DNA from 3 places in the Sphingomonas sp. NY01 genome. Region 1 is predicted to be linked to each of the others. Evidence: riboswitches for the same ligand, from Rfam matches in the RefSeq annotation. Region 1 holds a riboswitch; each other region holds the start of a gene.
What was found. Region 1 has a riboswitch for cobalamin ahead of NPJ82_RS16920 (acyl-CoA thioesterase). Riboswitches for the same ligand answer to the same signal wherever they lie in the genome.
Positions count from the first base shown of each region.

Region 2: it holds a riboswitch for cobalamin, as region 1 does, so the genes downstream of both, NPJ82_RS06205 (TonB-dependent receptor) here and NPJ82_RS16920 (acyl-CoA thioesterase) in region 1, are expected to answer to the same signal.
Region 3: it holds a riboswitch for cobalamin, as region 1 does, so the genes downstream of both, cobW (cobalamin biosynthesis protein CobW) here and NPJ82_RS16920 (acyl-CoA thioesterase) in region 1, are expected to answer to the same signal.

Region 1 is NZ_CP101723.1:221,415-223,675, forward strand. It holds gene NPJ82_RS16915 (DUF1852 domain-containing protein) at 1-38, opposite strand, end outside; cobalamin riboswitch at 164-387, opposite strand; cobalamin riboswitch at 535-735, shown strand; gene NPJ82_RS16920 (acyl-CoA thioesterase) at 840-1,604, shown strand; gene NPJ82_RS16925 (transposase) at 2,016-2,261, shown strand, end outside.
Region 2 is NZ_CP101722.1:1,239,897-1,242,157, forward strand. It holds gene NPJ82_RS06195 (TetR/AcrR family transcriptional regulator) at 1-264, opposite strand, end outside; gene cobU (bifunctional adenosylcobinamide kinase/adenosylcobinamide-phosphate guanylyltransferase) at 295-807, opposite strand; cobalamin riboswitch at 833-1,040, shown strand; gene NPJ82_RS06205 (TonB-dependent receptor) at 1,180-2,261, shown strand, end outside.
Region 3 is NZ_CP101722.1:368,392-370,652, forward strand. It holds gene cobW (cobalamin biosynthesis protein CobW) at 1-804, opposite strand, end outside; cobalamin riboswitch at 989-1,192, opposite strand; gene NPJ82_RS01865 (HoxN/HupN/NixA family nickel/cobalt transporter) at 1,214-2,257, opposite strand.

The DNA of each region.
Region 1 (2,261 bases):
ATACTGCTGATCGAGAATGTAAACCCGCTATTCGTCATGACTCAACCCTGGCTTTACGGGCGGGAGGTCAGGCGAAATCGCGCAAGGCGTGAACAGGCCCGGATGGCGGCAAGCCACGGACCGTCGCATCAAGCGCGATCCACCGGAGGAACCCCCGTCCGAGGAACGTTATGGCGTCGAAGGCAGGTCTCCTGGCTCACGGGTCAACGCGGTGGCTCCGGCCTTCCCAGGCTCCTTGCGGGAGCCCAGTGACACGAAATGGAGCCGCCACTCGCCGCTTACAGTTGCGGGGGCAGCGCCGGATTCTGCCCCGAAGGACACCACCGACTTCCCGTCTTAGCCCCATCGCCACGCCTGGGATGGGGAACCTCGACATATCCGTTCAACACCATTAGCCCGATGGTGTCAACGTTGATATAAAGATATCTTTATATCTTCATCTCCTGCGAAGCGCAGTCGTGATCGTGATGACTTCGACTGTGCCATGCGGTGTCGAAAATCCCCCCTGGTCTTGACCTATAGGGACGTTTCCTGCGACCCTGGCACGGTCAAGGTTCCTTCGCCGGATGGCCGAAGGCTAAGACGGGAAATCGGTTCAATGCCGATGCTGCCCCCGCAACTGTAAGCGGCGAGTAGAAATCCCCTCGTGTGTCACTGGCGCTTTGGCGCTGGGAAGGCCGGGATTTTGACGACGACCTGCGAGCCAGGAGACCTGCCTTCGACGCCATAACGACCACCGGCGGGGTGCCCGGTCTGGCCGCTGCGTTGCTGCGGGAGAGGTGTAACTCTCTCGCTGGTAGCTGGCGTCTGGATATCCTCGCGCATGATTGAGGACCAGGATGCCACAGGACTATCGCAGCACTTCCATCCAGCTGATCGACATGGTCTTCCCGGGCGATGCCAACCATCACGGCACGCTGTTCGGCGGTGTGGCCCTGGCGCATATGGACAAGGTCGCTTTCCTCGCCGCATCACGCCATGGCCGCGCGGCCTTCGTCACCGCCTCTTCGGAGAAGATCGATTTCACGGCACCAGCCCGGATCGGCGACATGGTCGAGGTGACAGGCCGGGTCGTGCGGGTGGGGCGGAAGTCGCTCGACGTAGAGGTCGAACTGATCGCAGAGGCGCCGGTATCCGGCGAACGACGGCTGTGTACGCTAGGCCGTTTCACGCTCGTCTCGGTCGGAAGCGAAGACCCTCTGCCGCCGATGGGCGAGACGGTCCCGCATGATGCGGCGGAGCCATTGCGAATGGTCGAGATGATTTTCCCGAACCAGACCAACCATTACGGCACCCTCTATGGTGGCGATGCGCTTCGCATGATGGGCAAGGCGGCCTTCATTGCCTCAACGCGCCAGGCACGGGCTGTCATGGTTATGGCAGCATCTGACCGGATCGACTTCCGTTCCCCTATCCGGGAGGGGGAGATGGTCGAGCTAACTGCCGGAGTACAGATGACGGGGCGCAGCTCTGTGCGGATCAGTGTGGATCTGAGCGCCGAGGATTTAATATCCGGGGAACGACGACATGCGGCCACGGCGCTGTTCACGATGGTTTCGGTTGATGGAGATGGTCGAGCAAAGCCGCTTGGTAGTATCGGATAACACGGCCCCCCAAACTTTCCCAAAAAGGAACCTCCAACGGGACGGCTGACGGTCGCAAGGCGCGCCGAACGGCAGGGAAATAGCCGTTTTCCCAAAATATGTTCCCGATTGCTCATTCCCGAAATGGCCGGTTGGAGACGGAGAAATGGGACGATCCGGCCCGTGAAATGGACTCGCCTTTGGCATCCGCCCGGAGCGGATAATGTGAGCAGCCATCCTCGATTGCGAGCAGCGCCCGATGATGGCGAGCTCGCTGACAGCTAATTCGAGCACGATACCGCCCGCCAGTGTAAGCGTGGTCAGCAGGCCGCCTTGCGGTAGCGCCGGTAGCCGGGATGCTTGCCGCCTTTGAAGAGGGTGCGGGCGGTGCAGGAAGTTATCGGTTCTACGACCAGTCATACGAGCACTCGTATGACTGGTCGGATAGAGGTGGTCGGCCGGGTATCGGGTCGACGGCGATGGTCCGACGCGGAGAAGCTGGAGATTCTGGCCGAGGCGTTCCGGCCGGGGGTTCGGGTCTGCGATGTCATCGCACATCGCGAGGTATCGAGCAGCCTAATCTACACGTGGCGCAAGCAGCTGCACGAAGGCAAGCTGGCCGGGGCGATGCCGTCGCTGCCGGTATTTGCCGAGGTGCAGGTGGCGGAACTGACGCCG
Region 2 (2,261 bases), on a different replicon from region 1:
TTCCGCGCCGTCGCCCTCGACGAACGCCTCGGCCAGTCGCTCAAGGTCGCGCGTCACTACCGCATCGAGGAGCGCCATCTTGCCGGGATAGCGGCGATAGATGGTGTGCTTGCTGACGCCGACGGCAGCGGCGATCTCCTCCATCGAGGTGCCGTCGATGCCGCGGCAGCAAAAGGCCTCGCGCGCGCCGGTGAGGACCAGGTCGTTGATCTGCTGCGCCTGTTCGCGGGTGGGTCGTCCGGTGGTGCGTTTGTCGGTGGGCATGATCTTCTTTTGCGGGCGGGGTCGCGCACGTCAAATATCGGGCGGCTGCAGGCGCAGCGCCAGACCGGCGGCGACGAAATAGGCACGCTCCACCACCGCGGCCACCGCCTGGTTGAGCCGGCCGGCCTCGTCGCGAAAGGTGCGGCCGAGCGGGGTTTCGGGGACGAGGCCGAGCCCCACCTCGTTGGAGACGAGGAACAGCGGCGCGCGCGCTTCGCCGATCGCGGCGAGCAGGTCGGCGCGGGCGGCAGCGACGTCGTGATCGCCGAGCATGACGTTGGTCAGCCACAGGGTCAGGCAATCGACCAGGATCGCACCGCCCACGGCCTCGCGGATCGCCGCGGGCAGCGCGACCGGGCAGTCGATCGTCGTCCAGCGCGCGTCGCGATCGGCACGGTGCCGGGCGATGCGCTCCGCCATCTCGTCGTCGAACGCCTGGCCCGTCGCGCAGTAGATCAGCGGCGCGGCGAAGCGCTCCGCCGCGGTCTGGGCCAGCTGGCTCTTGCCCGAGCGGGCACCCCCGAGGAACAACGTCGTCGCCATCTTGCCCCCGTGCCCGCCCCCGCCTAAGGGCGCAAGCGTGACAGGTTCCCGGAGACGGGATGAAAAGGGAATTCGGAAGCGACGCCCGGACCGGGCCGGCGTGATCCGAAGCTGCCCCCGCAACTGTGACCGGCGAGCCTCGCCCATCCCCATGCCACTGGAGTTGATCCGGGAAGGCCGGGCGCGGCGCTGACCCGGGAGCCAGGAGACCTGCCTGTCGCGGTCTGTCCTTCGCGCGGACGGGGTGTGCCGGGCGATCGAGGAATGATCCTCGCGTGACGACGTCTTTGGGGGCGTGGGTGCAGCGGGGCTTGTTCGGCGCCGCCCGTGCGCGTGCCCCCTGTTGCGAACGCGAAGGGGGAAACAAGAGCTGTGACGATTCGATATCTATTGGCGGCGCCGGTGCTGCTCGCCGCGCTGCCGGCCTGGGGCCAGAGCGCGCAGTCCAATGCCGGACTGGAACAGGTGCAGGGCGCCGACGACCGCATCGTGGTGACGGCCAACCGCGCCGCGCAACCGATCGACCGGGTGGGCCAGGCGATAAGCGTGCTGGACACCGCCGAGATCACGCGGCGCCAGTCGGTGGCGGTGGCCGACCTGCTGCGCCAGACGCCCGGCGTGACCATCGCCCGCAACGGCGGGATCGGCACGCAGACCGGGGTCAGCATCCGCGGTGCGGAAACCGACCAGACGGTGGCACTGATCGACGGCATCAAGCTGAACGATCCGTCGGCGCCCGGCGGCGGGTTCAACTTCGGCGGATTGCTGGTGGGGAATATCGCGCGGATCGAGGTGCTGCGGGGTGCGCAGTCGGTGCTGTGGGGCAGCCAGGCGATCGGCGGTGTGGTGAACCTGATCACGCGGCAGCCGACCGAGGCACTGTCGGTCAACGCGCGCGCGGAAGGGGGCTGGCGCGATACGGGGCAGGTGTTCGCGAACGTGTCGGGCAAGGCGGGGCCGGTCGCGGCGAGCCTTGGCGGCGGGTATTTCACCAGCGACGGCCTGTCCGCCTTTGCCGGCGGGACCGAGCGCGACGGATATCGCAACTACGGCGCCAATGGCAGCGTGACGGTGGACGTTGCCACCAACCTGTCGCTGGACCTGCGCGGATTCTATTCGGATGGCCGGACGGAGATTGACGGCTTTCCCGCACCCGCCTTCACCTTTGGCGATACGCGCGAATATGGCACGTCGAAGCAGTTCGTCGGCTATGGCGGCGCGAACTTGGCGCTGTTCGACGGGCGGCTGCGCAACCGGCTGGGCTATGCCTATACGCAGACGCGGCGGCGCAACATCGATCCGGACGGGGTGCCGACCGAGACGTTTCGCGGCAATGGCCGCAACGAGCGTATAGAATATCAGGGGCTGCTCGACCTGAGCGACGCGGTGCAGGGCACGTTCGGCGCGGAGCGCGAGGTGACGCGGTTCACCACCACGAGCTTTGGCGGGCCGGA
Region 3 (2,261 bases), on a different replicon from region 1:
GGCGATTTCGGGCAGATCGACGACGATGCTGTCGAAATCCTCATGCTCGTGATCGTCGGCACCGTCATGATGCGAGGGGCGGGCGGCGATGTCGTCCTCGGCGGCGGCGCCGAGACCCAGCACGACCCGCGGATCGATGATGCCGTCGGTCAGCTCGACCACGGGCAGCGGGCGCGGCGCCTGCGCGGCGATGACGGCGCGGGCGGCGGCGAGGCCGCCCGGCCCCGCGAGATCGGCCTTGGTGAGCAGCACGAGATCGGCGCAGGCGAGCTGGTCCTCGAACACCTCGGCCAGCGGGGTTTCGTGGTCGAGGCCGGGGTCGGCGGCGCGCTGTGCGTCGACCGCGGCGAGATCGGATGCGAAACGGCCGGCGGCGACCGCCTCCGCATCCGCCAGCGCGATGACGCCGTCGACGGTGATGCGCGAGCGGATCGCGGGCCAGTCGAATGCTTTCAGGAGCGGCTTGGGCAGCGCGAGGCCGGAGGTTTCGATCAGGATGTGATCGGGGCGTGGGTCGAGCGCGAGCAAGGCTTCGACGGTTGGCACGAAATCGTCGGCGACGGTGCAGCAGATGCAGCCGTTTGCCAGCTCGACGATGTTTTCCGCCGGGCAATCGGGAATGGCGCACCCCTTCAAGATGTCGCCGTCGACGCCGAGCGTGCCGAATTCATTGACCACGACCGCGAGGCGGCGGCCGTTCGCGGCGCGGATCAGGTGGCTGATCAGCGTCGTCTTGCCCGCCCCCAGAAAGCCGGTGACGATGGTGACGGGGACTTTGGATAGATCCGGGGAAAGATCCGGCATGTGCATTCTCCGCCCGCGCCTTGCATCAACGACAAAACGGACGGGGCTTGCCTGACGGCGGGCACGCGGACTCCGGGCGGACGCGGGGCAGGCGTCCGAAGCCACGCACCGGTTGCGACCCCGGCCGCATCCAGTGTCGTCGCTCAGACGGAGAACCGTGCCTTGGCCATCCCCTGGACCCGGGCAAGAGCGACACCGCGCCGGCAGGTCTCCTGGCTCACGGGTCGTCGCGATCGCGGCACGGCCTTCCCGGATCGAAACCCAGTGGCTGCCCCTACAAAGGGGCGTGTGCCGCGCGCTCTCCGCTTACAGTTGCAGGGACAGCCGTGGATTTGCACCACATTCCCATTCAAAGCCCTTGAGGGGCACCGGCGCGCGTCGGGGCGGATGATCCGCCCCGGCCACGGCTTTAGCGGGCGGGTGCGGGGCCGACAACAGGCGTGTCGTCGAACCGCTTCCACCGGTAGATGGCGAAGCTGACCAGCCAGCAGGCGACGAACAGCCCGACGATCGCGAAGCCCAGGCCGTTGAAGCTGCCGCCGAGATCGGTGGCCAGCGTCCACACGCCGCCGCGAAGGTCCAGCTTGTCGGCGATCAGGGCCAGCGTCTCGATCCCGCCGATCGCGATCGCGACGATCGCGGAGACGAGGGTGATGGTGATGTTGTAGTAGAGTTTTCTGATCGGCTTCACGAACGCCCAGCGATAGGCGCCGAGCATCACCACCCCGTCCGCGGTGTCGACCAGCGCCATGCCGGCGGCGAACAGCGCGGGCAGGACGAGGATGGTGGCGATGCTCATGCCATCGGCGGCCTGTGCGGCGGAAAGCCCCAGGATCGCGACCTCGGTCGCGGTGTCGAAGCCGAGCCCGAACAACAGGCCGAGCGGCGCCATGTGCCAGCTTTTGGTGACCAGCCGGAACATCGGCCGGAACAGCCGCGACAATGGCCCGCGCGCGGCGGTGAGCATGTCGAGATCGGCCTCTTCATAGATGCCGCCGGCGCGGACGTGGCGGAAGCTGGCCCAGACCGAGCGCAGGATCAGGAGGTTCATCGCGGCGATGGCGAACAGGAAGGTGGCGGAGATGCCGGTGGCGACGACGCCGCCGACCTGTCCGAACGCCTCGAACCGGGCGAGCGCGTTGGCGGTCAGCGCGACCGCGACGGCGGCGACCAGCACGATGGCGGAATGGCCGAGCGCGAACCAGAAGCCGACGGCGACCGGGCGCTGGCCGTCCTGCATCAGCTTGCGGGTGACGTTGTCGATCGCCGCGATATGGTCGGCATCGACCGCGTGGCGCAGGCCCAGCCCCCAGGCGAGCGCGGCGGTGCCGAGCAGCAGCGCATCGTGGCGGGCGAGCGCAAGCGCCCAGGCCCAGCAGGCGAAATTGGCGAGGATCAGCAGCGCGAACAACGCGGCGATGCGGCGTTTCAACGAGGTATTGGATCGGGTCATGCGG